Regions from separate parts of the Bradyrhizobium sp. CCBAU 53338 genome, predicted to be linked through region 2. Evidence: riboswitches for the same ligand, from Rfam matches in the RefSeq annotation. Region 2 holds a riboswitch; the other holds the start of a gene.
What was found. Region 2 has a riboswitch for S-adenosylmethionine ahead of XH90_RS31070 (homoserine O-acetyltransferase). Riboswitches for the same ligand answer to the same signal wherever they lie in the genome.
Positions count from the first base shown of each region.

Region 1: another riboswitch for S-adenosylmethionine. It lies ahead of XH90_RS33030 (O-succinylhomoserine sulfhydrylase); the one in region 2 lies ahead of XH90_RS31070 (homoserine O-acetyltransferase).

Region 1 covers NZ_CP030048.1:7,009,004-7,024,687, forward strand. Annotated here, with positions in the region: gene XH90_RS33005 (SRPBCC family protein) at 129-524, shown strand; gene XH90_RS33010 (hypothetical protein) at 639-1,079, shown strand; gene XH90_RS33015 (MATE family efflux transporter) at 1,076-2,521, opposite strand; gene XH90_RS33020 (hypothetical protein) at 2,688-3,740, opposite strand; gene XH90_RS33025 (2'-deoxycytidine 5'-triphosphate deaminase) at 3,949-5,085, opposite strand; SAM riboswitch at 5,166-5,245, shown strand; gene XH90_RS33030 (O-succinylhomoserine sulfhydrylase) at 5,321-6,508, shown strand; gene XH90_RS33035 (SGNH/GDSL hydrolase family protein) at 6,556-7,557, opposite strand; gene XH90_RS33040 (SGNH/GDSL hydrolase family protein) at 7,570-8,340, opposite strand; gene XH90_RS33045 (OpgC domain-containing protein) at 8,340-9,596, opposite strand; gene apaG (Co2+/Mg2+ efflux protein ApaG) at 9,787-10,179, shown strand; gene XH90_RS33055 (Hsp33 family molecular chaperone) at 10,258-11,265, opposite strand; gene argF (ornithine carbamoyltransferase) at 11,505-12,428, opposite strand; gene XH90_RS33065 (aspartate aminotransferase family protein) at 12,428-13,630, opposite strand; gene XH90_RS33070 (GcrA family cell cycle regulator) at 14,088-14,600, shown strand; gene phoB (phosphate regulon transcriptional regulator PhoB) at 14,703-15,416, opposite strand; gene phoU (phosphate signaling complex protein PhoU) at 15,439-15,684, opposite strand, start outside.
Region 2 covers NZ_CP030048.1:6,611,313-6,626,996, reverse strand. Annotated here, with positions in the region: gene XH90_RS31105 (YdcF family protein) at 1-251, shown strand, start outside; gene XH90_RS31100 (1-acyl-sn-glycerol-3-phosphate acyltransferase) at 275-1,048, shown strand; gene XH90_RS31095 (gamma-glutamylcyclotransferase) at 1,045-1,647, opposite strand; gene XH90_RS31090 (DUF2125 domain-containing protein) at 1,758-2,942, shown strand; gene XH90_RS31085 (prephenate/arogenate dehydrogenase family protein) at 2,956-3,891, opposite strand; gene hisC (histidinol-phosphate transaminase) at 3,888-4,982, opposite strand; gene XH90_RS31075 (chorismate mutase) at 5,017-5,865, opposite strand; SAM riboswitch at 6,025-6,104, shown strand; gene XH90_RS31070 (homoserine O-acetyltransferase) at 6,198-7,400, shown strand; gene metW (methionine biosynthesis protein MetW) at 7,403-8,065, shown strand; gene XH90_RS31060 (alpha/beta fold hydrolase) at 8,183-9,046, opposite strand; gene XH90_RS31055 (TIGR02594 family protein) at 9,277-9,924, shown strand; gene XH90_RS31050 (MOSC domain-containing protein) at 10,044-10,847, opposite strand; gene clpB (ATP-dependent chaperone ClpB) at 11,089-13,728, shown strand; gene XH90_RS31040 (M23 family metallopeptidase) at 13,810-15,684, opposite strand, start outside.

The DNA of each region.
Region 1 (15,684 bases), 400 kb from region 2:
CGCACGCGATGCCGTAGGGTGGGCAAAGCGGAAGCGTGCCCACCATCCGTCGCGATCATCGACAGATCGTGGGCACGGCGCTTTGCGCCTTTGCCCACCCTACGAATTCTGTTTCATGAGGAAGCAACATGGCCTCCATCCACAACGACGTCTCCCTCCTCGCCCAGGCCCGCGAGGTCTGGGATGCGGTGCGCGATTTCGGCGCGCTGCATCAGCGGCTGGTGCCGGGCTTCGTCACGGCGTGCTCGCTCGACGGCGATGCGCGCATCGTCACCTTTGCCAACGGCTCGGTCGCGCGCGAGGTGCTGGTCGATTGCGACGACGGGCGGCAGCGGCTGGTTTACGCGATCAACAACGAACGGCTGAAACACTACAGCGCCTCAGTGCAGGTGATCGCCGACGGCGAGGCGACGTGCCGCCTGGCCTGGATCATCGACATGCTGCCGAACGAGCTTGCACCTTACGTGCAGGAGCAGACCAAGGCGGCGGTGATCGCCATGCACAAGGCATTTCCACCCTCCTAGACGCGCCTGCGTGATCTCTCTCACAGAGCCCACCCCTCGTCGGCCGTAACCATGACCGCGTGCGTCCTGACGGCTTCGCTCTCCCGGCGGCGCCACGCACGCGAGGAGCATGCCATGAGACGTGCAGACAAGGTGATCTGCCAGGCCGCTGCCGTGCTGCTGCTGTTTTCGATTTCGAGCGCGCCGGCCAAGGCGCAATTCGCGGGCCTCGGCGGAGGTGTCGGCGGCGAGGACATGATGACCCAGATGGCGCCGATGCTGGAGATGATGAAGGCGAAGATCGGCAAGCGCCGCTTCGCCATGCTGATGCAGACCATGGGCCCGATGATGAGCCGCATGATGGAAAATGGCGGCGGCGCTATGGGAGGCTTAGGTGGCCTCGGCGCTCCCAATTACGGCGCCGGTTACGCGCCCATGAACGGCGGCATGGGCGGCGGCGATATCATGGGCATGCTCGGCGGGGCCGGCGGCGGCGACATCATGGCGATGATCCCGCAGATAATGCGGCTCGCCAACGTCGGCGGTGGCGGCCATCGCCGCCATCGGCATCGCTAGTCTGCGACGACCGAGAGCGCCGGGCGAACCGCCGGCTTCGTCTCGCGCGGCCCCCAGCGCGTCAGCACCACGCTGGAACATGAGAGCAGGCCGAGCACGACCATCGAGCTCGCGGCGAGCCAGAAGAAGCTTTGCGCGGTGGCATCGTGCGTCGACAGCCACCAGCCGCAGGCGGCGATGTAGAAGAGGCGCGCGGTCTGCGCCAGCACCGGGCCGATCACCTTGGCTGCACCTTGCGACGAAAAGTACATCGTCGAGGCGAGGCCGATGAAGGCGTAGAACGGCGCGACCGTCGACAGATATTGATGGCTGGTCGCGCGCACCGTGGCGCTGTCCGTGAAAATGTTGACCCAGAGATCGGGGAACAGCGCGACGAGGCAGGCCGGCGCGCCGACCGCGACGAAGGCGCTCGCACCGGCGGTCCAGGCGATGCGCCGCGCGCGGGCGATGCGGCCGGCACCGACCGCCATGCCGATCATCGGCACCGAAGCGATGCCGAACGAGAACGCGATCGAGGTGAGCAGGAATTCAAGCCGCGCGCCGATGCCGTAGCCGGCAAGGATCGCGGTGCCGAATTTTGCCAGCATGTGGGTGAAGATCGAGATCGTCAGCACCGATTGCAGCGGCGAGAAGCAGGCGATGGCGCCGACCTTCAGGATGTCGAAGAACATCGCCCATTGGATGCGCAGCCCGCGCAGTTTTGGAACGACGCGCGCGCGGCCCGAAAACAGATACCAGCCCATCACGCAGATGTTCATGGAGTAGGCGATCAATGCGCCGGCCGCGACGCCGCGCATGCCAAGCTGCGGGAAGGGTCCGAGCCCGAGGCCAAGCGTGCCGCCGAGCAGAATCTGCCAGACCGCTGAGTTGAGAATCAACAGCGACGGCAGCTTCATGTTGCCGGTGCCGCGCAGCACGCCGGCCATGGTGTTGAGCGTCCAGGGCAGCACCGCGCCGCCGAAGAACACCTGGGTGTAGGCAATCGCATGCGCCAGCACGTTGCCGCGGCCGCCCAGCATCTCGAGCACCTGGGGCCCGAAGATCAGCATACCCAGCATGAAGACGAGACCGAAGGTGAGACCGATCAGAAGCGCATGCGCGGCGAGCGAGCCGGCGCGCTCGCGATCGCCGGCGCCGAGCGCACGCGCGATCGCGGAGGCCACGGCGCCACCCATCGCGCCGCCCGACATGGTCATGGTCAGGATTACTGTCGGAAACACCAGCGCCATCGCGGCCAGCGCTTCGACGCCGAGACGGCCGATATAGGAGGTCTCCGCGATCACCACGCAGGTGCCGGCGGACAGCGCGACAACGTTCGGCCAGGCGAGGGAGAGCAGCGTGCGCAGGATCGGCCCGTCGGTCAGCGCGCTCCGTGCGGGGCGCCGTGGCGGCGGCAGCGGACGTTCCTGCTCATCGACCGGGATCTCGGCGAGATCAGTCATTTCCTCTCCCGGGCACAAGCGCCGTTTGCGGCGCGGCAATGCATAGGTGTGACAATCGATTTCCTCGCGCGAAAGGCGCGGCAGGCACTTGTTAGCACGGCGGCTGCCGATTCCTCCTGCGTCGGGTGCAGGCGTGCCCTGCGGCAGCGCATTTCAAGCGGTGGAATTACCCGACTGTCCAGACCATCGGCAGACGGCCGCTTGCTGCCGGGCGCAAGTGGACGCCGATATGCCGGCCGCATCCCGCAGCAAGCCCTTCGAACAGTCCCTCCAGCACCTTGGCGCAGGCGCGATGATAGTCGGCGACATCGTCCATCAGCTTCCAGCTCTGCTGACGGATTTCGAAGCTGCCTTCGGATTGCGTGGTCTCGGCCATATCGTCCTGCGCTGCGAACAGCGCGCTGAGGAAGGATGCGAACTCGCCCGCGCCACCCCGGCGCATGGCCAGGGGCTCCGCGATCTCGTCGAAGAATTGCATGCCGATCAGCTTGCCGGTGATGTGCAGGAGATGGCCGGCGTCTTCAGGTCCGAACAGTTGCACCATCACCGGCGCGGCCGTGCGCACATATTCCATGGCGTAGTTGCGGTAGGCCTTTTCGAGGCGCGGCTTGGGCCAGCTCGCGACAGGCAGCGCCGGCGCGGTCTTCGCATCGAACAGCGGCGCTTCGAGATGCCGTGCGAACACCAGGCGCTGGTCGAGTTCGAGCGGATGGTCGTATTGATGATAGTAGCCTTCGAGGCCGTCCTGACCGTCGACACTCTGCTTGGTGCAGACGAAGCCCAGCCGGGTATCGCCGAGCGCGACGCCGTTGTTGGCGTGCCAGCCGCGCAGCATGGCGCGCGAGACCTCGCCGGGCACGCCACAGATCGCCGGCCCCTTCCAGATCCAGCGCGGCGGCGGATAGCGGATCCACGCCTTGGTGTCGCTCTCGTACATGTATTCGACGTGCACGCCGCCGATCCAGTTGGAGAGATAGTGATATTGCGCAGCCGCCACGGCCGGCGGCAGATGATCGATCCCGAGCTTCACGAGTCCGGGAAGGAATCGCTCCTGCTGCTGGCGGCGAAACACGCGAAAGACGAATTCGGCCGCATCCGCCGTGCCGCGCCGCGTGACCACGGTGAGGATGAGGCCGGTGAAGTAGGCGTGATAGAGGTCGGCGACCGCGCGCCAGCGTTTCCATTGCGCTGCTTGCGCGGCGTCTGCTGCGACGGTCATGTTCGCTCCCGGCTTGTTGTTTTGCCGGAGTGTGTCATCGCGGATAGAGCGAGGCAACCGGCCACAATCTCGCTGTCATCGCCCGGCGAAGACCGCGCGATCCAGTATTCCAGAGACGTCAGTGATTGAAACGAGAGGCCGCGGCTTACTGGATTCCCCGCTTTCGCGACGCGAAGGCAGGGAATGACGGCGGAGGACGGGGATACGGCTACACCCGAAAGTGCTTGCTCAGCTTCAACCCCTGCGCCTGGTAGTTGGAGCCGATGCGCTGGCCGTACATGGCGTCGGGGCGGGCCAGCATCTTCTCGTAGACGAGGCGGCCGACGATCTGGCCGTGCTCGAGGATGAACGGCACTTCGCGCGAGCGCACTTCCAGCACGGCGCGCGCGCCTTGGCCGCCGGCGCCGGCATAGCCGAAGCCGGGATCGAAGAAGCCGGCATAGTGCACGCGGAATTCGCCGACCAGCGGATCGAACGGCACCATCTCCGCGGCGTAGTCAGGCGGAACCTGCACGGCTTCCTTGGAAGCGAGGATGTAGAACTCGCCCGGATCGAGGATCAAGCTGCCGTCGGGACGCGCCGCGATCGGCTCCCAGAAATCGTCCACCGCGTAGCCGGAGCGACGATCGACATCGACCACGCCGGTGTGGCGCTTGGCGCGATAGCCGACGAAGCCGCTGCCTTTCTCGCCGGAGAGATCGACGGAGACGGCGACGCCGCCGGCGAGATCGGCATCGTCGATGTCGACGAGACGCTCGGTGGCATGCAAGCTTTCGAGCGCGTCGGCATTGAGGATCGCATCACCGGTGCGGAAGCGTACCTGCGACAGGCGCGAGCCCTCGCGCACCAGGACCGGAAACGTCTTCGGGCTGATCTCGGCATAGAGCGGACCGTGATAGCCGGCGCCGATCATGTCGAAGCGGCGGGTGCCGTCGGCGATGACGCGGGTGAAGACGTCGAGCCGGCCGGTCGAGCTTTTCGGATTCGCGGCGGCGACGATCTCCGGCGGAAGCGCAAGGCTCTCCAGCAGCGGCACGATGTAGACGCAGTTGGTCTCGAGCACTGCGCCGTCGGCAAGGCTGAACTCGTGCAGCTTCAACTGGTCGATGCGCTCGGCCACGGTGGCGCCGGGACCGGGCAGGAAGCTCGCGCGCACGCGATAGGCGATGTCGCCGAGGCGCAGGTCGAGGCTCGCCGGCTGGATCTGGCTTTCGACGAAATCATAAGCGGGCAGGATGAGGCCCTCTTCCGCCATCGCCGCGATCATGCGGTCGGGCAGGATACCATTGGCGTCGGCGGCAACCGTGAACGTCAACAGGAGGTCCTCATCAGGGGTCGAGTACATCCGGACTTGCGGGAAATACTAGCCTTTTACGGCTATCCGATGGACGCCTTGACGAAAAGGGCATTGCGGAATATGAGCATCACTTATCCCGTGGTGATTTGAGCCGGCCGGCTTGCAGCCACGTTAAATAAGTCGCTAAACAGGCCGGGGACCTCTGTGATCCCGGCCCGTGGAAGTTGTCCAGGCCGGTTTTTTTGTGACCGTTTTCGACGAAGCGGTCATCTCGGAGGGTCCTATGTCGAAGTCGCCTGCCAATTACCGTCCCGAAACCCGCCTGGTCCATTCCGGCACCCTGCGCTCGCAATATGGCGAGACGTCGGAGGCGCTGTTCCTGACCCAGGGCTATGTCTACAACAGCGCCGAGGAGTGCGAGGCGCGGTTCAAGGGCGAGGACCCCGGCTTCATCTATTCGCGCTATTCGAACCCGACGATCGCGATGTTCGAACGTCGCATGATCGAGCTCGAAGGCGCCGAGGCCGCACGTTCGGCCGCGACGGGCATGGCCGCAGTGACGACCGCGATCCTCGCACCGCTGAAGGCCGGCGATCACGTCGTCGCCTCCCGCGCGCTGTTCGGCTCGTGTCTCTACGTCATTCAGGACCTGCTGCCGCGCTACGGCATCGAGGCCACGCTGGTCGACGGCGCCAATCTCGATGAATGGCAACGCGCGGTGAAGCAGAACACCAAGACCTTCTTCCTGGAGAGCCCGACCAATCCGACGCTCGACGTGCTCGACATTCCCTCGATTGCCGAGATCGCGCACAAGGGCGGCGCGCGGCTCGTCGTCGACAACGTGTTTGCAACGCCGATCTGGCAGAGCCCGCTCGCGTTAGGGGCCGACGTCGTCGTCTACTCCGCGACCAAGCACATCGACGGCCAGGGTCGTTGTCTGGGCGGCATCATCCTGTCGTCGGAAGCCTTCGTCGCCGAGCACATCCACAATTTCATGCGCCAGACCGGCCCGTCGATCTCGCCGTTCAACGCCTGGGTCCTGCTCAAGGGCCTGGAGACGCTGGGCGTGCGCGTGCGCGCGCAGACCGACACCGCGGCGCGCATCGCCGACGTGCTGGCGAGCCACCCCAAGATTGCGCGGCTGGTTTATCCCGGGCGCGAGGATCATCCGCAGGCGGCTCTGGTGAAAAAGCAGATGCGCGGCGGCTCGACGCTGGTCGGCTTCGAGGTGAAGGGCGGCAAGGCGGCGGCGTTCCGCGTGCTCAACGAGCTGAAGCTCGCGAAGATCTCGAACAATCTCGGCGACGCCAAGAGCCTCGTTACGCATCCGGCGACGACGACGCATCAGCGGCTGAAGCCCGAGGATCGTGCAGCCCTCGGCATCAGCGAGGGCTTTATCCGCTTCTCGGCCGGGCTCGAGCATGCGGATGATCTGATCGAGGACCTGACCGCCGCGCTGGAGAAGGCGTGAGGTTATTGTCGTCCCGGCGAAGGCCGGGACGACAATGGGGAGACGGCTCACATCGGCCGGTACGTCCGCACGTCGGCCGGCACGTTCACGCCGAGCTTGATCTGGCCGACCGAGCGAATGATGTCGTCGCCGAGCAGTTGGGCGAAGCAGGCGTAACCCCAATCGTTCATGTGGAGGCCGTCGGCGATGACGAAGCTCTCGACCGGAAGCGCCTGCTTCTCGTGCCAGTCGCGCATCACCTCGAAACGCGGGAAGATGCCGACGTGACGGAGCTCGGCGACCTTGCCGAGCAGCCTCACCATCCGGCTTGCGCTTTCAGGGCGCTCGGTGACGCGCGGTGAATATTGCGGGTCGACCAGCACGATGTCGGCATCGCCGGCGGCCTGGATGCGGGTGACGCCGTCCTCGACCATTCTGGCGGTATCGCCCGGATCGAGATTGCGCAGCACGGCATTGGTGCCGACCTGCCAGATCACGAGATCCGGATTCACGTCGATCACCTCCTTCTGGAGGCGCTTCATCATCTCGGGCGCATCTTCGCCGCCGACGCCGGCATTGATGACGCTGATGTCGGCGGTCGGATACTGCCGGCGCAGCTGCGCGGCGAGACGGTTCGGATAGTTGAAGTCGGGCGAGCTCGCACCATAGCCCGCGGTCGACGACGAACCGAACGCGACGATGACGACGGGCTTGCCGGCGATGAGCTTGCTCGCGACATGCGGCAGCGAGCCCGTCGTCTTCGAACTGCCCTTCGGCGACAGACACGGCACACGGCTGAAAATGTCGCCGGCCGATTTCGCGACCTGCTTGACCTTGTCGATGGCGCGCGAGGTGAGACCGCGCTGCTCGGCGGGCGGCTGGCTGGTCGCAGCGACCGTGGTCTGGGAGGGCGATGCGGGTGCTGGATCAGCGGCCTGCTGCGGAGCGGGTGTCGCCTGCGCTGCTTGCGCGAGGGCGGGTGCCCGCAGCACAGGCGTCAGCATCAGCAGCGCCGCCGCGGCGGGCGCGACCAGCCATGTCGACAGGCCAAAAGGGCGGAGAGAACTCATTAACGCTAGACCTCAATTCTGCTGCTCGGCCGGCCCCAGATGGGCAGCGTCGATCACAAACTGTGCCAACGCCCGGCCAATGCAATCATGGACCTGCTTCGCCAGCTCAGGGCCGCGAGAGGGACTGAACAGGTCGAACTGACCCTGATCATTCCACTGCCGCATGATCGCGAAACGGTCGAACAGCGGGATATCATGCTCCTGCGCCACCACCCGCATGTTGTCGAGATAGGGCGGCGCCGAAATCATGGTTTCGGTACGCGGGCTGTACTGCAAGTTCATCAAGACGACGTCAGCCCCCGCATTTTGCAACGCAGCGACCCCATCGGTCACCGCGCCGCGAAAATCGTCGGGATCGATGGAGCGGATAGCATCCACGGTCCCGGTCTGCCAGATGACCAAAGTAGGCGTTTTTGCTTCCATGAGCTTAACGAAGGTACCCGCGGCTTCCTCCGCGGTCTTCTTGCTCTGTATTTCTACGGATACGTGCACGGTCTCCGCAGGCGGCAGCTTGTCCTTCAAATTGGCCAGCATGCGCGCCGGGTATGAGCTGTCCTCCTGGGCCGGAATGGTCGTGGAGCGACTGCCGATCACCAGGATCTCGAGCGGCTTGCCTGCTTTGACGGTGTCGGCAACCTTGTGGAGCTGGCTGTCGGTGGCGAGCAGATAGGGCGGCAATTCGCAGGCTGCGGGCGCGGCAGGCACGGTATCGCCCGCACGCGCCGAAGGCGCGGCGAGGTCACCGCATAGCAGGATCAGGCTCAGGAGAACCTTCGCCTTCATCAGCCCCCTCCCGCCAGATCGGCGTTGCCGACGGCGTTTTTGGTTTTCGCACCGCCCTTGTCAGCCACGCGCTTGTACCACGAAATCACCCAAGCAACGCCCCACATGATCAGGATCCCGGAGAGACTAATCAGCGCATGCATGGCCGGTCCACCAGAGACCTCGGCCAGGATGAAATGGCCGGCGAAGGCCAGGAAGACGCCGAGGCAGAAGATCTCGAGGGAATGCTGACCGCACAGGATCAGAGGCCGCAGCCAGGGTGATTTCAGACCTGGCCACTCCCGCGGCAGGAAGCGCACGGTGAGTGCGGACAGCGCCAGGAAATGCGTGAAGCGCAGGACGTCGAGATCGGTCTTGTCGATCGGATACATCCACTGCTCGAGCCACTTCGGCATGAGATGGCCGAGTTGCGGCACGTACCAGGTCAACGTCACGTAGAACGCCGCGACGATGTAGGCGATCGAGATCCATATAGTCACGGGTGATGCCAGAATGCGCGACATGCGTCGCGCACCTCCGAGCGCGCACCATGCCCCGAACACGAACAGCAATTGCCAGGCCAGTGGATTGAACGCCCAGAAGCCGTTCGGATAGGCGGAGAAATAGAGGTCGAATTCCCAGGTCGCCGCATAGAGCAGCGCCGAGAGCGCGAGCGTGACGTCGGGCTTCCACTTCATCGACCACAGGATCAGCGGCAGCGCCAGCATGAGCACGATGTAGAGCGGCAGCACGTCCATGTTGACGGGACGGAACCGCAACAGCAGCGCCTGCACGATGGTGACGTCGGGCTGCTTGAGGAAATCCATGATGCCCATCTCTTCAGTGTAGAGCGGGTTCTCGAAGCTGGTCGCGACGTAGGAGATCTCGGCGAGGAAGATCGTGAACAGGAAGACGTGAGCGACATAGATCTGCCAGACCCGGCGCAGGATGCGCGCGGTGGCGATGACAAAACCGCTCTCCAGCATGGCGCGGCCGTAGACGAAGGCGGCGGTGTAGCCGGAGATGAAGATGAAGATCTCGGTGGCGTCACTGAAGCCGTAATTACGGATCGTGAACCAGGTCAGCAAATTCGGCGGCAGATGGTCGATGAAGATCAGCCACAGCGCGAGGCCCCGGAACAGATCGAGCCTGAGCTCGCGCTCGCCGATGGCCGGCAGCGTGATGGCCGGCGCAGCAATGCGCGGCTTGGCCTCCGCGGGCTTGGCGCCTGTCGTTCCCGCGATCGTCGATCCCGTCACTTGATCGGCAATGGTCATCGGGGCCCAAAAACCCTTCCGCAAAATCGCAACGTTGAAAGTTGAAAGGAGTGTACCGGTCCAGTCGCCGCCTCGCAAAGCGGCTGGACCAAATTTGGGGTCTACTTCCTCGTGAATTCTGGCGGGACGATGTCGCCCCGGCCGCCTGCGGCGTTTGGTTCCCGGCGGGGTTTTCGTTATGATGGCAGCCATGTACCGCGCCGTGACCCGCCAGATCGAAGTGACCGTCGAGCCGAACTTTGTTCCGGAGCAGTCGTCGGCCGACCGCTCGCGCTATTTCTGGTCCTACACCATCGTCATCACCAATTCGGGTGACGAGACCGTGCAGCTCAAGACGCGGCACTGGATCATCACCGACGCCTCCGGCCGCCAGCAGGAGGTCAAGGGCGAAGGCGTCGTCGGCGAGCAGCCGACCCTCGCCCCCGGCGAGCGGTTCGAATACACCTCCGGCGTGCCGCTCTCGACCGCCTCCGGCTTCATGACCGGCCGCTACCAGATGGTCAGCGAAACCGGCGAACGTTTCGAGATCGACGTGCCGACATTTTCGCTCGACAGCCCGGACAACAAGCGGGTGTTGAATTAGAGGCGACACACACCGCCCGATCAAGTCGGGCGATGACACCGGGCGTGGGGCTCGGAATGAACGAGGATGGAGCGCGCCTTACGCGTCCTCGACGCCGGCCTCTTCGGGCGTGAACTCGTACACCGATGAGCAGAACTCGCAGGTCACGACGACCTTGTCGTCCTTGACCATCGCGCTGCGATCGTCAGGCGAAAAGCTCTTCAGCATGGACGCGACCGCATCGCGCGAGCATGAGCATTGCGCTTTCAGGACGAGCGGCTTGAACACGCGCACGCCGCGTTCGTGGAACAGACGATAGAGCAGCCGCTCGCCGGAGAGATCGGGATCGATCAGTTCGACGTCCTCGACGGTCTCGATCAGCGAGCGCGCTTCGACCCAGGCATCGTCTTCAGCGACGCTGTGAGCCTCGAGGCCCTCAGGCGCATCGCCGGGATGCAGGTCAGCCTGCCGCGCGCGCTCCGGCGCCTTCGGCAGGAATTGCATCAGCATGCCGCCGGCGCGCCAGCGGTGCTTGCCGCCGTCGCTCGAGCGCCACTCCTCGCCGACCGCAAGGCGCACACGCGTCGGGATCTGCTCGGAGCGCAGGAAATATTCGTGGGCGGCCTCTTCCAGGCTGCCGCCGTCCAGCGCGACCAGGCCCTGGTAGCGGCTCATGTCGGGCCCCTGATCGATGGTCATGGCGAGATGACCGCGGCCGAGCAGCGTGCCGGAGTCCCTGGCATCGCCAAGCCGCTCGGCGTCGAAGCGCGCATAGGCGCGCAGGCGATCCGGCGCCTGATAGTCAACCACCAGGAACGACACCGGCCCGTCGGTCTGGGCCTGGAGGATGAAGCGGCCTTCGAATTTCAGCGCCGAGCCGAGCAGCGTCGTCAGCACGATGGCCTCGCCGAGCAGCTTGCCGACCGGGGCCGGGTAATCGTGCTTGGTCAGGATCTCGTCGAGCGCAGGGCCAAGCCGCACCAGGCGACCGCGCACATCGAGCGCGTCGACCTCGTAGGGCAGCACGGCATCGTCGATCGGAACCGCTGAAGGCGCGCGAACCGGGCCTTCAGGCCCGGTTTTCATGTCAGGGGATTGGGAAACCATGGCGCTTTATCTGGGGTCGGAGGGCGGAAAATGGAAGGGGGCGCAGATCAACGCGCCCGAACGCTGCTTTGATCGCATACGATACCGCAAACTCGGTGTCGTCCTGGCGCAGGCCAGGACCCATAACCCGAGGGAGGAGTCGTGGCGCACGCCGGCAATCGCCAATCTTCGCCAAACAGAGCCCGGTGGTATTGGGTCGTGGCTTTCGCCAGCACGACGATCGTTACCGCGCGCCCAGGCTACTTCACCGCGTCGAAGCACCAGGCCAAGATGCCCTTCTGCGCGTGCAGGCGGTTTTCGGCCTCGTCGAACACGACCGATTGCGGCCCGTCGATCACTTCATCAGTGACCTCCTCGCCGCGATGGGCGGGCAGGCAGTGCATGAACAGCGCATCTGGCTTGGCGAGCGACATCAGCTTGGAATTGACCTGGTAAGGCTTGAGCACGTTGTGGCGATGCTCACCTTCCTTGTCGCCCATCGACACCCAGGTGTCGGTGACGACGCAATCGGCGCCCTTCACGGCAGCCTCGGGATCGGTGCCGAGCACGATCGATGCGTTGGTCGCCTTGATGAAGTCGCGCATCACCTTCTTCGGAGCGAGTTCCGGCGGCGTTGCCACGTTGAGGTTGAACTTGAAGCGTTCGGCGGCATGGGCCCAGGACGCCAACACGTTGTTGTCGTCGCCGGTCCAGGCCACGGTCCGGCCTTCGATCGGACCGCGATGTTCCTCGTAGGTCATGAGGTCGGCCATCACCTGGCAGGGATGCGAGCGCCGCGTCAGGCCGTTGATGACGGGCACGGTCGCATTCGCCGCAAGCTCCAGCAGCGCCTCGTGGTTGAGGATGCGGATCATGATGGCATCGACATAGCGCGACAGCACGCGCGCGGTATCGGCGATGGTCTCGCCGCGGCCGAGCTGCATCTCGGCACCGGTGAGCATGATGGGCTCGCCACCGAGCTGGCGCATTGCGACGTCGAACGAAACGCGGGTGCGGGTCGACGGTCGCTCGAAGATCATCGCCAGCGTCTTGCCTTCGAGCGGCCTGACCGGCTGATGCGCCTTCTGCTTCGCCTTCATGGCGGAGGAGGCCGCGAGCATGCTCTTGAGCTCCGACAGCGGCAGCTCGTTGATGTCCAGGAAGTGCTTGGGACCCTTGCTCATCAGCTTGCCGCCCGCTTGTTGCCTGACAGCGCCGTGCAGGCGCGTTCGAGCCGGCCGACACTGTCCTCGATCTCGGCCTCGGTGACGATCAAGGGCGGCAGGAAACGCACGACATTGTCGCCGGCGCCGACGGTGAGCAGCTTTTCGTTGCGGAGCGCGGCGACCAGATCGCCGGAGGGAACTACGGCCTTGATGCCGATCAGGAGGCCCTCGCCACGGACTTCGCTGACGACGTCAGGGTGACGGTCGATCACGGAAGCGAGCTTCTGCTTGAGCAGCAGCGACATCTTCTGCACGTGATCGAAGAAGCCGGGCTTGAGCATGACGTCGAGCACGGCATTCGCAGCCGCGATCGCCAGCGGGTTGCCGCCGAAGGTCGAGCCGTGCGAGCCGGGGCCCATGCCGGAGGCCGCATCCGCGGTCGCCAGGATAGCACCGATTGGAAAACCGCCGCCGAGCGCTTTCGCAAGCGACATCACGTCGGGTGTGACGCCGGTGCGGCGATGAGCGAACAGATCGCCGGTCCGGCCCATGCCGGTCTGCACCTCGTCGAATGCGAGCAGCAAGCCCTTCTCGTCGCAGAGCTGGCGCAGCGCCTTGAGGAAGCCGGGAGGCGCCGAACGCACGCCGCCCTCGCCCTGGATCGGCTCGATCAGGATGCCGGCGGTGTGCGGACCGATCGCCTTCTTCACGGCCTCAATGTCGCCATGCGGGATCTGGTCGAAACCGTCCATCGGCGGACCAAACCCTTCGAGATATTTTGCCGATCCCGTTGCGGCCAGCGTCGCCAGCGTGCGGCCGTGGAAGGCGCCCTCGAAGGTGACGATGCGGTAGCGCTCCGGATGGCCCTTGGAGAAATGATGATGGCGAACCAGCTTGATCACGCCCTCCAGCGCCTCGGCGCCGGAATTGCAGAAGAAGACGAAGTCCGCAAAGCTCTCGTTGCACAGGCGCGCGGCGAGCTTCTCGCCATCCGGGCTCTGGAACAGATTGGACATGTGCCAGAGCTTGGTCGCCTGCTCCTGCAACGCCTTGACGAGCGCAGGATGGGCATGGCCGAGCGCGTTCACGGCGACGCCCGAGGTGAAATCGAGATAGCGATCGCCATTGGTTGCGATCAACCAGACGCCTTCACCGCGCTCAAAACCGATGTCGGCCCTGGCAAAAACGGGGAGCAAATGCGGCGCTGCGCTGTTGGTCATGACGATCACTTGATTGTTGCGGACGGCCGACGCGTGCATTGCGCAACGCACCATTGACCGGCCCGGAAAACGAAACGTGCCGCCTTTTAAGGGCGGCACGCACGGCCATTTTAGGCCTGGTGATCCGGGTGTCAATGCCGCCCGGAAAGCCTCGCGAAACGCCGAATCCGTAGTCTTGCGGTGACGATTTTGCAGGATTTTCGCCACGGAACATGTGGAAGCGAGTCGGCGGACTCTTGCGCGCGAGTCACGCCATATTGTAGCGTTTGGCTTGTCAGATACGACATCTCGTGCAGCGGTTCTGATCCCAAGAGTCCTCATGTACCGGCGTAAACGTTCGGGCGCACTTCGCGCGCCCGGCGAGCCTTAAGGGATTCCGGCGGCACGGGTTTTTCGAGGCTTAGGCATTCGTTGTGCGGCCCCAGGATGGCGGGCGCGCGGCGAAGGAAAGGGTGCAATGACGGTTTTGACCTGGTCCGACGATCGCGTCGAGCAGCTGAAAAAGCTCTGGGAGGCCGGACTTTCGGCCAGCCAGATCGCCGCCGAGCTTGGGAATGTCACCCGTAACGCCGTGATCGGAAAGGTGCACAGGCTCGGCCTGTCCGGCCGCGCCAAGAGCCCCTCGTCAGCGGCTCCGCGGCCACGCAAGGCACGTCCTGCGCAGCACATGATGCGGGTGAGCAGGCCGATCGCGCGCGGCAACACCGCACTGGCGCAGGCCTTCGAGGTCGAGGTCGAGGCCGAACCCGTTACCTACGACAACGTGGTGCCGATGAGCCAGCGGCTCTCGTTGCTCGAGCTGAACGAAGCCACCTGCCACTGGCCGGTGGGCGATCCCTCGAGCCCGGATTTCTTCTTCTGCGGCGGCAAGGCCCTGTCCGGCCTGCCCTACTGCGCCCAGCACTCGCGCGTTGCGTATCAGCCGGCAGCCGATCGCCGCCGCGCACCGGCCAAGCCCGGCACGCGCTGAGTACAGCTTGAGACCGACATCGTCCCGGCACCGGCCGGGGCGAAAAAGAAAAGCGCGCCACCGAGCGCGCTTTTTTTGTTTTGCTTGCGGGCAGCTAGGTAGCTAGCCGGAGGCCTGCTCGGCCTTCGCGAAGCGATCGTCGAGCGCGTAGCCCGCGCCGCGGACGGTGCGGATCGGGTCCTGCTCGCGGCCGAGATTGAGCAGCTTGCGCAGGCGGCCGATATGCACGTCGACGGTGCGCTCGTCGATATAGATGTCGCGGCCCCAGACGCTGTCGAGCAGCTGCTCGCGCGAGAACACGCGGCCGGGATGCTCCAGGAAGAACTCGAGCAGACGGTATTCGGTCGGGCCGAGATCGATCGGCCGGCCCGAGCGCGCCACGCGGCGCTTTTCGCGGTCGAGCTCGATGTCGCCGAAAGCAAGCACGGTCGCGAGCCGCTCCGGGCTGGCGCGCCGCAGCAGCCCCTTCACGCGCGCCAGCAGCTCGGGCACCGAGAACGGCTTGACGATGTAATCGTCGGCGCCGGTCGCAAGGCCCCGCACCCGTTCGCTCTCCTCGCCGCGCGCAGTGAGCATGATGATCGGCAGCTGCTTGGTGTCGGACCGCGTCCGCAAGCGGCGGCACAGCTCGATGCCCGACAGCCCCGGCAGCATCCAGTCGAGCACAATCAAATCGGGGATATGCTCCTTGAGGCGGGTGTCGGCGTCGTCGCCGCGCATCACCGTCTCGACGTCATAGCCGTCGCCTTCGAGGTTGTAGCGGAGAAGCTCGGTGAGAGCTTCCTCGTCCTCGACCACCATAATGCGTGCGCCCATGGTCTGGTCGCTCCTTGCCTGATCAGGTGTTCGGGACCGTCGTGGCGAACGTCGTCATGTCGCCCTTCGGCCGCTTGTCGGTGATCGCCTGGCCTTCGATCATGTAGAACACGGTCTCGGCAATGTTGGTGGCATGATCGCCGATCCGTTCGATGTTCTTGGCGCAGAACATCAGGTGGATGCAGAACGAGATGTTGCGCGGATCCTCCATCATGTAGGTGAGGAGTTCGCGGAACAGCGAGGTGCAGATGGCGTCGACTTCCTCGTC
Region 2 (15,684 bases):
TGGTGGAATTCTCGCATGCGATGCCGCAGACCACGCTGATCCCGTTCGCCGTGGTCGGCGACAAATGGCGCGAGGAGCCGTGGTGGACTTCGGCCTCGACCCTGCGTCTGCTGTTGTCCGAATATGTCAAGTACACCGCGGCCGAGCTCAGGGTCCGGCTGGAGGATTTCGGGATTGACCTTTCCCCCGAGATGTCGGAGCAGCCTGCTGGACCGCAATCCAGGCGGCCCGCCACCGCGCAGGCCAATTGACCGGCAAATCCAACGGATCGTCGATGTTCCTGATTTTCTTGCGCTCACTCGTCTTCAACGTGCTGTTCTACACCGTGCTGGTGTGTCTCGCGATCGTGGCGCTGCCGACCTTTGCGCTGCCGCCGCGCGCGATGCTGACGGTTGCCGGATGGTGGGCGAAGGCGACGCTTGTCCTGATGCGCGTGGTCTGCAACATCAAGGTGGAATTCCGCGGCGTCGAGAAGATCCCGGAGGGACCGCTGGTGATCGTGGCGAAGCACCAGTCGTTCTGGGAGACCTTCGTGCTGCCGGGCTTTTTCCATCGCCCGATCTTCATCCTCAAGCGCCAGCTCATGCAGATCCCGGTGTTCGGCCAGTTCCTGGTCAAGACCGGGATGATCGCGATCGACCGCAATGCCGGTGTGAAGGCGTTGCTGGACATGACGCGGCGTGCGCGCGAGGCGGTGCGCGCAGACGGCCAGCTCGTCATCTTTCCGGAAGGCACGCGACGCGCACCGGGGGCGCCGCCGGACTACAAGACCGGTTTTGCGCAAATCTATTCGTCCTGCGGCGTGCAGTGCCTGCCGATCGCGCTCAATTCCGGCCTGTTCTGGCCGCGCCGCACGTTCATGCGCTATCCCGGCACCCTCGTAGTCGAATTCCTCGATCCGCTGCCGCCGGGGCTGCCCAAGGATCAGTTTCTCACGCGCGTGCAGACCGTGATCGAGGACGCGACCAGCCGTCTCGTCGAGGCGGGCCGGAAGGAGCAGGAGCAGCTGATCGGCTCCGCGCCGAGTTACGCGCCGTCGGAGACCTAGCGGCTTTCGTGATCGTCCGCAGGAGCCGGCGGATGAGGATCGCCATGCAGCATCCTCGCGAGCTGATGCAGCTGCGTGTCGCGAAAGCCTTCGGCTTCGATCGCCTTCACGGTTGCGGTGACATAGTCGCGGTTGGCGCCGGACTGGCCATGGCCCTGGAGCACATGACGGTGCTGGTCGGCGAGCGAGAGGCGGCCGGCATATTGGACATGGCCACGGTCGACGACATAGGCGAGCGCCGAGACGCGCTCACGCGCTTCGTTCTCCAGCCACACCGAGCGCATCACCTCGCGGTAGACCGACGTCACCTGCTCGCGCTCCCGCAGATAGGCGACCACGTCGGCGCGGCTCTTTTCAGCGACGCGGAAGGCGATGCCGCGGCAGGCGCCGCCGCGATCGAGTCCCAGCACCAGGCCCGGCTGCTCGGGCGTGCCGCGATGCACGAAGGAATAGACGCAGAGCGCGCGGTGCTCGCCGACCAGCCGCGCCGGAACGCGCTCCTCGAATTCGAAGCCCGGCCGCCACATCAGGGAGCCGTAGCCGAACACCCAGAGGTCGCCCTTGGCTGTCGTGACGGAGGGGAGGGTGATTTCCGACATTTCGGGCACGGCTAGCAGAACCGCCGCGCCAAGCGAAGTGAATTCTCCGCCTTTTGCCGCAGGCCCGTCTCGCTTACATTTGACAAAATCTGGGGCCAAAGGGTCGCCGCATGTCCGATACGACCATTGCCGCAGGCCGGCGCTCCCGTTGGGGGCTATTCATTGCTCCCGTCCTCCTCCTGATCCTCGCAGTCGCCTGGAGCGGCTTCTGGTTCTATGCGGCCTCCCAAGCTGGCGTCGCCGCCGACGCCTGGCGTGCGCAGGAGGCCAAGGCCGGCCGCATCTACGACTGCGCCAAGCGTTCGGTCGCGGGCTTCCCGTTCCGCTTCGAGATCCAGTGCTCCGGCGCCAGCGTCGCCCTGGTCTCGCAGAATGCGAGCAAGACGCCGTTCACGGCCAAGCTCGACAACATCCTCGTCGTGGGACAGATCTACGATCCCAAGCACGTCATCGCCGAGTTTTCCGCGCCGGCAACCCTGGTCGACGGCGTCACGCAGAACACGTTCGTCGTGAACTGGAGCAAGGGCCGCAGCAGCGTGATCGGCCTGCCGGCGGTGCCGGAGCGCGCCTCCATCGTGTTCGACGATCCCAGCCTCGACAGGCTCGATGGCTCGGTGCAGGTGCCGCTTGCGCGCGCCAAGCGGATCGAACTGCACGGACGCATCGCCGAGGGATCGCCAGCCGATCATCCCGTGATCGAGACCGTGCTCCAGGTCTCGCAAGGCAGCATCCAGGGCGTTCATCCCCTGCTCGCCGAGCCGTTCGAGGCCGACACGCGCGCGAAGATCACCGGCCTCTCCGACTTCACGCCGAAGCCCTGGCCGCAGCGCTTCCGCGAGATCCAGGCCGCCGGCGGTCATATCGAGATCGTGCAGTCGCGGATCCAGCAGGGCGAGATGATCGCGGTCGCGGCCGGTACGCTCGGCCTCTCGGCCAGTGGCCGACTGGATGGCGAATTGCAGATGACGGTGACCGGCCTCGAGCGGGTCATCCCGGCGCTCGGCATCGAGAAGATGCTGGAGGAGGGCGTGCCACAGGCGACGCTCGATCGCGTCGCGCCCGGCGTGAAGTCGCAGGACCTCAACAACCTCTTCGGTGCGCTCGACCGTGCCGTGCCCGGTCTCGGCAAGGTCATCAAGCAGAACGCCAATGCCGGGATTGCCGCCGGCATCAACGCGATCGGCACCGAGAGCACGCTCGAGGGCAGGAAGGCCCGTACCTTCCCGCTGAAATTCGCCGACGGCGCCGTGCTGCTCGGCCCGTTCAAGGTCGGCCAGATTCCGCCGCTGTATTGATCCGCTGCTAGCTCTATTTCTTGTCGAGCTGCCCGTGCTGGCGGCCGAAGTCGGGTGCGGCCGAATCCTGGCCGATCTCGACGATGCCGCGGCGGATGGCACGGGTGCGCGTGAAATGGTCGAACAGCGCCTCGCCGTCGCCGCGACGGATCGCGCGAGTGAGCTTGGCGAGATCCTCGGTGAAGGTGCCGAGCATCTCCAGCACGGCGTCCTTGTTGGCGAGAAACACGTCGCGCCACATCGTCGGGTCGGAGGCCGCGATGCGGGTGAAGTCGCGGAAGCCGCCAGCCGAGAACTTGATGACTTCGGACTCCGTCACCTGCTGCAGCTCGTCGGCGGTGCCGACGATGGTGTAGGCGATCAGATGCGGCAGATGGCTGGTGATGGCGAGCACGAGATCATGATGATCCGGCGTCATCACCTCGACCTTGGCGCCCATCGCCGCCCAGAACGCGCGAAGATGCGCGGTGGCCTCAGCGTCGGTGCCTTCGGGCGGCGTGAGAATGCACCACCGGTTGATGAAGAGCTCGGCGAAGCCGGAGTCAGGTCCCGAATGCTCGGTGCCCGCGACAGGGTGCGCCGGCACGAAATGAACGTTCTTCGGCAGATGCGGCGCCATGTCCTTGACCACCGCGCCCTTGACCGAGCCGACGTCGGAGATGATCGCGCCGGGCTTCAGATGCGCGGCGATCTCCTGCGCCACCGGGCCGCAGGCGCCGACGGGAATGCAGAGGATGACGAGATCGGCATCCTCCACCGCTTCCGCATTGGTCGCGACGACCTTGTCGACGATGCCGAGCTCGAGCACGCGCGCGCGCGTCTTCTCCGAGCGCGCGGTGGTGACGATCTCGCCGGCCAGGCCTTGGAGCTTCGCAGCGCGCGCGATCGAGCCGCCGATCAGACCGAAGCCGATCAGGGCGACGCGCTGGAAGTGCGGGTTCACGCTCATTTGCCGGCCATGAAGTCGCGCAGGGCCTCGACGACCAGGCGGTTGGCCTCCTCGGTGCCGATGGTCATGCGCAGCTGGTGGTGCAGGCCATAGTTCTTCAACGCGCGCAGCACCAGGCCGCGCTTGGTGAGATAGGCGTCCGCCGCGTCCGAAGTCTTGCCGGTCTCCGGGAAGTGGATCAGCACGAAGTTGGCGACGCCGGGCGTCACCTTCAGCCCGAGCCTGGTGATCTCCTCGCCGAGCCAGTTGCGCCAGGTCTCGGTGAACTGCTTCGACATCGCCTGGTGCGCGGTGTCCTCGATCGCGGCGACCGCGGCGTACATCGCCGGCGTCGACACGTTGAAGGGACCGCGGATGCGGTTGACCGCGTCGATGATGTGCTCGGGGCCGAACATCCAGCCGATGCGCAGCGCGGCGAGGCCGTGGATCTTGGAGAAGGTGTGCGTCACCACGGTGTTCTCGGTGGTGGCGACCAGCTCGATCCCCATCTCGTAATCGTTGCGCGAGACGTAGTCGCAATAGGCGGCGTCCAGCACCAGCAGTACGTGTGACGGCAGTCCGGCGCGCAGGCGCTTGACCTCGTCGAACGGGATATAGGTGCCGGTCGGATTGTTGGGATTGGCGAGCCAGACCAGCTTCGTCTTCGGCGTCACGGCTTTCAGGATCGCGTCGACGTCGCAGGTCAGGTTCTTCTCGGCCGCAACCACGTTCCTGGCGCCGACCGCCATGGTCGCGATCGGGTAGACCAGGAAGCCGTGCGTGGTCGAGATCGCCTCGTCGCCGTGGCTGAGATAGGTATGGGCGAGCAGGTTGAGGATCTCGTCCGAGCCCGCGCCGCAGATGATGCGGTTGGGATCGAGCCCGTAGTGGCGCCCGATCGCCTCGCGCAGCACGCGCGAGGTTCCTTCCGGATAGTCCTCCAGATGATCCGCGACGCGCTTGAAGGCCTCGATCGCCTTGGGCGAGGGTCCGAACGGCGTCTCGTTGGCCGAGAGCTTGAACACCTTGCGGCCCGGCTCCGGCACCGGGGTCTTGCCGGGCGTGTAGGGCGCAATATCGAGAATGCCGGGATTCGGCACGGGGCGGGACATCTTCAACTCCGGAGTAACTTCAGCGGTTCGCGATCTACGATTTCGGCCCGGTCGGGGGCACCGTATAGCGCGTTGCGTGGCTGCCGACGAGAGCCGTGGACCGCACCGAGGCCCCCGCTTCGATCAGGGCAGCCCTGATCCTGTCGATGCTGGTGGCTGACGTGACCGAGACCAGCAGCGCCGCGCCGTCGAAGGCGGTATCGGGCACCGCCACGATGTCGGCGAGCGGCGACAGCGCCCGCGCGACTTCGGCGTTCCACCCGGAGACGCGCACGCTGAAGGTCTCGACCTCCGTCACCACGGCGCTGTCGGCGACGCGCGAGATCGCGAACACGGGCAGTGCCGCCGGATGATCGGCGCGTTCGACGAAGGGCATGCGCGCGATGATCTTCGGCGCGCCGTCCGCTTCCAGCTCCAGCCACCATGGCGTGCGGCTCGATGTCGCCGACACCAGCGCCAGGTCGCCCTTGGATTTCGCCACCGCCTCGACCGCGGCCTGCGCGCTGAAATGCGCGACGTAAGGAACCGTGAAGCCGAAATGGAAGCGCACGGAATCGCGCATCGCCGGCTCGCTCACCGAGATGTCGGCATGCACGGAGAACGGCGCCTGGACATAGGTGAAGGTCGAGATGATGACGCGCCAGATGCTCTCGACCGTGTCGAGCGGCAGGATGCCGCGATGGCGCTGCACGATGTCGCGCATCATCGAGGCCTCGCGCGCCGGGCGGAACGCCGAGCCGACCTCCTGGGTCTGCTTCACCTGGATCAGGCGGTCGATGATGTCGCCGCGCTGCATCAGCAGGCGATGCATGGCCTCGTCGATCGCGTCGATCTCCTTGCGCAATTCCTGGAGCGATGGTGGCGCGGGCGGACGTTGGGACATATTTGACGGGCTGTTGTGAGGCTGAGGTCGAGGTTCTGATTAGGCAGGATGGGCCGCGAAAGCAAAGAGAAATGACGGCCTGCCGCGCGGCCCATCGAGAGCCGATTTTGGCTAATCCGGACCGCGACTTGACGAAATCGGCTCAAGCCGGTAGGTTTTTGCCCGTTCCGTGGTCATTTGAGCCGGCCGGCTTGCAGCCACGTTAAAAAACTCGCTAAACAGGCCGGGGACGCTTCCGATCCCGGCCGAACCTATCGTTCAGGCCGGGTTTTTCATGGCCTGATGTCAGTGGCGATCTGAAGTCCGATCGCAAACGAGGTCGATGGTCAGAGATGGTTGGCGTCAAGTCGATTCCAAGTCCCGCGATCAGTGCCGATGAACGGTCGCACGAGGTGGATCACCCGAGCTCACTGCTCGCGCATTTCGGCGCCGACCAGCCGCTGCGGCTCGATTGCGGCGTCGATCTCACCCCGTTCCAGATCGCCTACAAGACCTATGGCGAGCTCAATGCCGATCGCACCAACGCGGTGCTGATCTGCCATGCGCTGACCGGCGACCAGCACGTCGCCAATGTCCATCCGGTCACCGGCAAGCCGGGCTGGTGGGAGACGCTTGTCGGCCCCGGCCGGCCGCTCGATCCAGCCAAGTACTTCATCATCTGCTCCAACGTGATCGGCGGCTGCATGGGCTCGACCGGCCCGGCTTCGATCAATCCCGCGACCGGCAAGGTGTGGGGCCTCGATTTCCCCGTCATCACGATCCCCGACATGGTGCGCGCGCAGGCGATGCTGATCGACCGGCTCGGCATCGACACGCTGTTCGCCGTCGTCGGCGGCTCGATGGGCGGCATGCAGGTGCTGCAATGGACCGCGGCGTACCCCAAGCGCGTCTACTCCGCGCTGGCGATCGCCTGTTCGACGCGGCACTCCGCGCAGAACATCGCCTTCCACGAGCTCGGCCGCCAGGCCGTGATGGCCGATCCCGACTGGCACAATGGCGCCTATGCCGATCAGGGCATCCATCCGCATCGCGGCCTCGCGGTCGCGCGCATGGCCGCGCACATCACCTATCTCTCGGACGCGGCGCTGCACCGCAAGTTCGGCCGCCGCATGCAGGACCGCGAACTGCCGACCTTCTCGTTCGACGCCGACTTCCAGGTCGAGTCCTATCTGCGTTATCAGGGCTCATCCTTCGTCGAACGCTTCGACGCCAATTCCTATCTCTATCTGACCCGCGCGATGGACTATTTCGACATCGCTGCCGACCATGGCGGCGTGCTGGCGAAGGCGTTCGCGGGGATCGAGACCCGCTTCTGCGTGGTCTCCTTCACCAGCGACTGGCTGTTTCCGACTTCGGAATCGCGCGCGCTGGTGCATGCGCTCAACGCATCGAGCGCGCGGGTGTCGTTCGCCGAGATCGAGACCGATCGCGGCCACGATGCCTTCCTGCTCGACGTGCCCGAATTCTTCGACATCTCGCGCGCCTTCCTGCAATCGGCCGGCAAGGCGCGCGGGCTCACCTCCAAGGACGGCTAGCGATGTCTGTACAGGAAGTGCTGCCGCTCAACGGGCTGGCCTCCGAGCAGTCCGGCCCATTTCGCACCGACCATCTGCTGGTCGCCGAGATGGTCAAGCCGGGCTCGAAGGTGCTCGACGTCGGTTGCGGCGAAGGTGATCTGCTTCAGCTGCTGGAGACCCGCGGCATCGACGGGCGCGGCATCGAGCTGTCGCGCGAGGGCGTCAACCGCTGCGTGGCAAAGGGCCTCGCGGTGGTGCAGGGCGACGCCGACACTGACCTCGTCAATTACCCTGACGATGCCTTCGACTACGTGATCCTGTCGCAAACGCTGCAGGCAACGCGTCAGCCGAAGGTCGTGCTGGAAAACCTCCTGCGCATCGGTCGGCGCGCCATCGTGTCGTTCCCCAATTTCGGCTTCTGGCGGATGCGCCTCCAGCTCCTGATCGGCGGCCACATGCCGCGCACGGAGAATCTGCCGGCGAGCTGGTACGACACCGCCAACATCCATTTCTGCACCATCAAGGATTTCGTCGAGCTCTGCGACGCGATCGGCGTCAAGATGGAGCGTGCCGAGGCGCTCGACCTCTACGGCCGCCCGCTGCGTTTGCGCCTGCCATGGTGGGTGTGGAATCTGTTCGGCGAGCAGGGCGTGTTCCTGCTGAGCCGCGGGCAGGGGGAGTGATGCCGTAGGCGTCATTCCGGGGCGATGCGAAGCATCGAACCCGGAATCCATCGTGCTTCAGCGCCTGCCGTTCAATGGATTCCGGGCCTGCGCCTTCGGCGCATCCCGGAATGACGATCAGTGCGCCGCCAGCGATCGCGGATCACGCACCGGCAACCGTCCCGCTTCCACCAGCGTCACGAACCGCTCCACGCTCTCGTTGAACAGCGCAGGCTCTTCGAGATTGAGCACATGACCTGATTTCGGAAACATCGCGAGCCCTGCCGCAGGCAGATGCTTCTTCAGGAACAGGCTCGCTCCGATGCACGGATCGTCTTCGTCGCCGCAGATGATCAGCGCCGGCGTGGCCACCTTCGCAACCGCGTCCGTCATGGTGTAGATCGACGGCCGCCCGCCCTGAAAGCCGCGCATCGTGTTGGCCGATCCCCTGGAATCGTGCCGCGCCAGCGCGGCATAGAAATCGGCGTGGCCGCGCGGGTCCTTCACCAGGAAGGGAATCCGGCTCGGCGCCTCGCGCGTGACCTTTGCGACTTCGGCTGAGCCCAGCGTCTCGAACTGCTCGGCATTGGCGCGGCACTGTTTGCGCCATGCCTCGAGATTGTCGAGCTCCGAGCCGGAGCCGACACCGGCGAGCGTCATCGACAGCGCGCGTTGCGGCGCGTTCAATCCGATCTGGAGCGAGGAGTAGGCGCCCATCGACAGGCCGACGAGATGCGCGCGTTCGATCCCGAGATGATCGAGCACGGCGAGCGCATCGGTGTAGAAGTGCGTGTAGGTGTAGACATCACCATCGGGTACGTCGGACGGCGTGTAGCCGCGCGCGGAATAGGTGATGCAACGGTGGCCGCGCGAGAAGTAGCGCATCTGCGGCTCCCAATTGGTGTAGTCGGCCGCGAATTCGTGAAGAAAAATGATCGGCGTTCCCTGGCCGGCTTCCTCGAAATAGATGCGGACGTCGTCCTTCGTCATGGCGTGGGGCATTAACTGTTTCCCTCTCTTCAAGCCGTGACGTCAGGATCGCAGTTAATGCTGATGTCCGCAATGAGGCAGCTTCGAACCAGCATTGCCGCAGAATCATCGCAGCTATTCGCCGGCGCGGCGTCTTTTTCTCGCCACATCGGACGGCTTAACGGCCCTATCGATGTTGGCCAATGCACGGGCCAACTTGGCAGGTTCACTTGGGAAGTGGGGGTGTCAACGAAGGATGAAGAATGTTTGAGTTGTTTGCGTTCCGCCTGTCGCGTTGTGTTGTCGCGCTGGCGTTGTTCTTCGCGGCGGTTGCCGCGTTCGTTTCTCCGGCCTCGGCGCGGCCGCATCATCGTCATAGCGCAGAGCGGCACGCTTACGTGCATCACGCCAGACATCGACATCATCATTATCGCCACCATGCCCGCAGCTCGCGCTTCGAGCGCAGCGCGGCCGCTTTGCGGGCGAGTGGATTCGCCAACACGCAGGCCAGCTATGATCCGAACGCCAATGCCGGCGCGGGCATGAGCGGCGGTTTCGGAGGTGGATCTGGCCTCGTCTCCGAGGCGCGTCGTTATCTCGGCGGCAATCCCACGGGGCGCGGCAGCCTGTGGTGCGCGCGCTTCATGAACATGGTGCTTCAGAAGACCGGTCATCAGGGCACCGGCTCCGACATGGCGAGCTCGTTCGCGCATTACGGCACGCGCGTCTCCGGTCCGCAGGTCGGCGCCATCGCGGTGATGTCGCGCGGCCGCCGCGGCGGTCATGTCGGCATCATCACCGGCATCGACGCGCAGGGCAATCCGATCATGATTTCCGGCAACAACGGCAACCGCGTTCGCGAGGCCCCGATCTCGCGCGGCCGGATCTATGCGTATGTGATGCCGAACTGAGGTTTCACCCCGTCAGTGCAGCGAAGCGAAGCAATCCGGAGTCCCTCCGCGGGCGCAGTCCGGATTGCTTCGTCGCAACAACTCCTTGCAATGACGGAATACGTGGAGACGACGTTGGCTCACACCAGCTTCGGCTCTTCCACCGCCACCGTATCCCCCACCCCGATCTCGCCGTCGGCCACCACCTCGGCATAGATGCCGCAGTCCATGTGGCCGAGATGGCGCGAGAGCGTCGGCGGGATCTCGAGATCGCGCTTTGCCGTCACCGGGTCCACATTCGTGGCTGGGCAGCGGACGATGCGCTTGATCACTTTCAGCCGGGCCTGCCCGATCGCGAGCGTCTGGCCGACGAGGTCGAGCTCGGACCAGGCCGGCCAGCCCTCGAGGTAAAGATTGCCGCGGAAGCGCAGGGGATTGACGGCCGCGCCGCCGAGCATGGTCTCGATGGCGCGGACGCTCTCGATGTTGATGATGGACACGACCTTGCGGGCGACGTCGGAGAAGCTGTGGCCGCGGCCTGACAGCACTTTTGGCGGGCCTTTCAGTTCCGGCTGAAAGTTTTCGGTGAAATAGCCCTCGATGGCCGCGCGCCCGGCCGCGGTCTCCAGATCGCCGCTGGCGACGATCTCGCCGTCCTTGCGGATGGTCAGGCGGTTGGTCGCGTCCTCGAAACGGCTGTCGAGAGAGGCGAGCCGCTCGTTGCGGGCCAGCATCAGGAACTGGATTTTCGGTTTCCACTCCGGAGCCTCCGGGTCAAAATCGCTGGGGCCATTCTCTATGGCGTAGCGGCGGTCGGCGGGGAGGGTTTGGCCGGTCCGCAGGGAAACCCGGGGCAGCGGTTCCGGCGTCAGGCCCTTGATCGGGTAACGGTAAAGGCCGGTAATTTCGGCGGTCTGGCTGGCTGTCTTGTCGCTCAAATTCATGGGCCTACTTAGGAGATTCTGACCGCGCTCGCCAAGCAGGCCGGTCAGTGCACGAAATTGTGAACTCGCCTCTTCCGATCCGAGGGCACGCTTCCCACATCTGGGGCAGGCCGGCGCCAGCGCCGGCTGATAACGACCGCTGTTGGTTGAGCAACGTCAACGCGACAAGTGGAAACCCAATGAAGATGCCGTTTGGGGTGCCTTAGAGGGCCCCAGGGGCAGGCCGAGGGAAAGAAAAGCCATGAATATCGACAAATATACCGAACGCTCCAGGGGCTTCGTCCAGTCCGCGCAGTCGCTTGCGGTCCGCGAGGGGCATCAGCAATTTTCGACGCTGCACGTCCTGAAAGTGCTGCTGGACGACAATGAGGGGCTGGCTGCCGGTCTGATCGACCGTGCCGGCGGCAACTCCCGCGCAATTCTGAAGGCGACCGAGGACGCCCTGAACAAGGTGCCGAAGGTGTCTGGCGGCGGTGCCGGCCAGATCTATCTGGCGCCCGAGCTCGCGCGCACTTTCGATGCAGCCGAAAAGGCCGGTGAGAAGGCCGGCGACAGCTTTGTCACCGTCGAGCGGCTTCTGCTCGGCCTCACGCTGGAGAAGACCAGCGAGGCTGGCGCGATCCTCGCCAAGGGCGGTGTCACGCCGCAAAATCTCAACGCGGCCATCGAGGCGCTGCGCAAGGGCCGCACCGCGGATTCCGCGACGGCCGAGAACGCCTACGACGCGCTGAAGAAATATGCCCGCGACCTGACCCAGGCTGCGCGCGATGGCAAGCTCGACCCGGTCATCGGCCGCGACGAGGAGATCCGCCGTACGATCCAGGTGCTGTCGCGCCGGACCAAGAACAATCCCGTCCTGATCGGCGAGCCCGGCGTCGGCAAGACCGCCATCGCCGAAGGCCTCGCGCTGCGCATCGTCAACGGCGACGTGCCTGAAAGTCTCATGGACAAGAAGCTGCTCTCGCTCGATCTGGGCGCGCTGATTGCCGGTGCAAAATACCGCGGCGAGTTCGAGGAGCGGCTGAAGGCCGTGCTCCAGGAAGTCACCGCGAGCGACGGCAATTTCATCCTGTTCATCGACGAGATGCACACGCTGATCGGCGCGGGCAAGGGCGACGGCGCGATGGACGCGTCCAACCTGCTCAAGCCGGCGCTCGCCCGCGGCGAGCTGCATTGCATCGGTGCGACCACGCTCGACGAGTATCAGAAGCACGTCGAGAAGGATGCGGCGCTGGCACGGCGCTTCCAGCCGATCTTCGTCAGCGAGCCCTCGGTCGAGGACACGATCTCGATCCTGCGCGGCCTGAAGGACAAGTACGAGCAGCACCATGGCGTGCGGATCACCGATTCCGCGCTCGTTGCGGCCACAACCCTGTCCAACCGCTACATCACCGACCGCTTCCTGCCCGACAAGGCGATCGACCTCATGGACGAGGCGGCCGCGCGGCTGAAGATGCAGGTCGATTCCAAGCCGGAAGAGCTGGATTCGCTCGACCGCGAGATCATCCGGCTCAAGATCGAGCAGGAAGCTCTCAAGAAGGAAAGCGATCTCGGCTCCAAGTCCCGTCTCGAATCTCTCCAGAAAGAGCTCGCCGAGCTCGAAGAGAAGTCTGCGGCACTGACGGCACGCTGGAGCGCGGAGAAGAACAAGCTCTCCAACGCCCAGAAGCTGAAGTCGGAACTCGACGCCCTGCGCGTCGATCTGGCCGACGCGCAGCGGCGCGGCGAATTCCAGAAGGCGGGTGAGCTGGCCTATGGCCGGATCCCGCAGCTCGAGAAGCAGCTCGCCGACATCGAGGCGCGTGAAGGCTCCGGCGAGATGATGGAGGAGGCGGTGACCGCCAACCACATCGCGCAAGTGGTCTCGCGCTGGACCGGCGTGCCGGTCGACAAGATGCTGGAGGGCGAGAAAGAGAAGCTCCTGAAGATGGAGGAGCAGCTCGGACAGCGCGTCGTCGGCCAGGCCGAGGCCGTGCGCGCGGTCGCAACCGCCGTGCGCCGTTCGCGCGCAGGCCTGCAGGACCCGCACCGGCCGACCGGCTCGTTCATGTTCCTGGGGCCCACCGGCGTCGGCAAGACCGAGCTGACCAAGGCGCTCGCCGAGTACCTCTTCAACGACGAGACCGCGATGGTCCGTCTCGACATGTCCGAGTACATGGAGAAGCATTCGGTCTCGCGGCTGATCGGCGCGCCTCCGGGCTATGTCGGCTACGATGAGGGCGGTGCGCTCACCGAAGCGGTGCGGCGCCGGCCTTACCAGGTCGTGCTGTTCGACGAGATCGAGAAGGCGCATCCTGACGTCTTCAACGTCCTGTTGCAGGTGCTCGACGACGGCCGCCTGACCGATGGTCAGGGCCGCACCGTCGATTTCCGCAACACGCTGATCATCATGACCTCGAACCTCGGTTCGGAATTCCTGGTGAATCAACCCGAGGGCGAAGACACTTCGGCTGTGCGTGACCAGGTGATGGGAATGGTACGGGGACATTTCCGCCCCGAGTTCCTGAACCGTGTCGACGAGATCATCCTGTTCCACCGCTTGCAGCGGAGCGAGATGGGTCGGATCGTCGAGATCCAGTTCGCGCGATTGCAGAAGCTGCTGACCGATCGCAAGATCGTGCTGACGCTCGATGCTGCTGGCCGCGACTGGCTCGCTGCCAAGGGCTGGGATCCCGCCTATGGCGCCCGGCCGTTGAAGCGGGTGATCCAGCGTTACCTGCAGGATCCGCTCGCCGAGATGATCCTGGCCGGCGACGTCAGGGATGGCGACAGCGTCGCGATCTCGTCCGAAGGCAACGTGCTGACCTTCAACGGCAAGGCGCCGCAGACCGCGGAGATCGCCCAGTTCGAGGCGCCGGTGTCGAAGCGCAAGCTGAACTGAGCGCCGGACTCGAGGCAAAACGAAAACGCCTCGGAGAGGTTGTCTCTCCGGGGCGTTTCTCGAAATCGTCCGGTCTGAAAGCTAGCGGTTGCTGACCTGAAGTGACCCGCCGGTCGCGTCCGACATGCGTGCGATGGCGCCGTTGCGGCCGCTCATCATGGCGTCGAGGCGGTCGCGTTCCTTCTCGAAGCTGGCGAGCATCGGACCCTCGAGCGAACGGCCGCGCGGCAGTTTCACGCGCATCGGGTCGACGAAGCGGCCGTTGACGAGGATTTCGTAGTGGACGTGCGGGCCGGTCGACTGGCCGGTCGAGCCGACGAAGCCGATGACCTGGCCCTGCCGCACCTTCTTGCCCGGCTCCATGCCCTTGGCGAAGGCCGACATGTGGCCGTAGGCCGTCTCGTAGCCGTTGTTGTGCTTGATGCGGACGTATTTGCCGTAGCCGCCTTCGAGCTGGGCCTTCTCGATCACGCCGTTGCCGGCGGCGAAAATCGGCGTGCCGTAGGCGGTGGCCCAATCGACGCCGGTGTGCATCTTCACATAGCCGAGGATCGGATGGCGGCGACTGCCGAAGCCGGAGCGCATGATGGCGGTGTTGACCGGCTTGCGGACCAGGAACTTCTTCGCGCTCTTGCCGGTCTCGTCGTAATAGTCGACGACGCCGTCGTCGGAGCTCTGGAAACGATAGTATTTCTTGGTCTCGCCACCCAGCGTCAGAGAGGCGAACAGCACCTCGTTCTTCTCGCTCGAAGTCACGCCTTCGTCTTCGCCGGCGTAGAAAACGTCGAAGGAATCGCCCGGCTGCACCTTGCGCTGGAAATCGACATCGTAGGAGTAGATCTTGATCATGTCGTCGATGACGGGCATCGGCACTTTGTTGCGCATCGCGGTCTCGTAGATGCTCTGGTAGAGCCGCACGCCGCTGCCGTCATCGTCTTCATCGTCGTCGCTGCTGGCGTTGGCCGTGGCGTCGGCGACGGTGTTCATGCTGGAAACGTCGACCGCGACGTATTTGCCGAGATCGGACAGCGCCGCGATCGCTTCGACCACGGTGTCGTTGGCGACCACGACGCGGTAGGGCTGCAGGCGTGCGCCGGGGCTTGCGGGCGCCATCAGGATGCGAAGCTTTTCGCCTTCCTTCAGGCCGCCGTCGCGGCCACGGGGGCCGAGCGTCGCAGCGATCGCCTTGATCTCGTCGGGCGTGGCGCCGAGATCGCGCAGCACCGAGCCGACGCTGTCGCCCTTCTTGACGACATGGACGCGCTCGCCCGTGGGATTGCCACCGGTGATCTGCTCCTTGGTCTTCGGGAGCAGCGTGACGTTCTCCGGCACCACGCGCGTCTCGAAACCGGCATAGGGATCGGACGACGACGCTTCGGCGGCGTAGGCCATCTTCATGTCAGACGGGCCGGCCGCGCCGGAGACGTCGGCGGTGGCATTGGCGAGCGAGGCGTAGCGCACCCCGCCATTGCCGCGCCAATTGGCGGCATCGCGCACCCGCATCAGGATGTCGTCGAGCGCCACCACTGCGGCGATCCTGGCCTTCGGCAACACCGGCGAGAGATCCTTGGTGACGAAGGAAACCTCGGCGTCGGGCTCGACGGCTTCAGGATTGTTCGGATCGTCGGCAGCGGTTTTGGGATCGGAGCCGACGTCGGTGAGCAGACGCTGCGCGTTGAACGGCGGAATCTTCGCCGATAGATCGCTCGTCGTCATCGACAGATTGCCGGCGATCCGGATGAAGGGGCGCACGCGCATCACGTCGCGGTTGCCGACGCGGGCGACCGTCGAGACGCGCACGATATTACGCGACGCCGTGGAGTCACTCGGCGGCGGCAAGCGGTCGCTCTTGTGCAGCGTGGCGGTGCGATCGGCGGCGCCGAAGGCCCCGCGCAGCGCGCCCTCGACCCGCTCCGGCACCTTGGCGAAGGTCAATTCGCCGTCGAGAGATGCGAA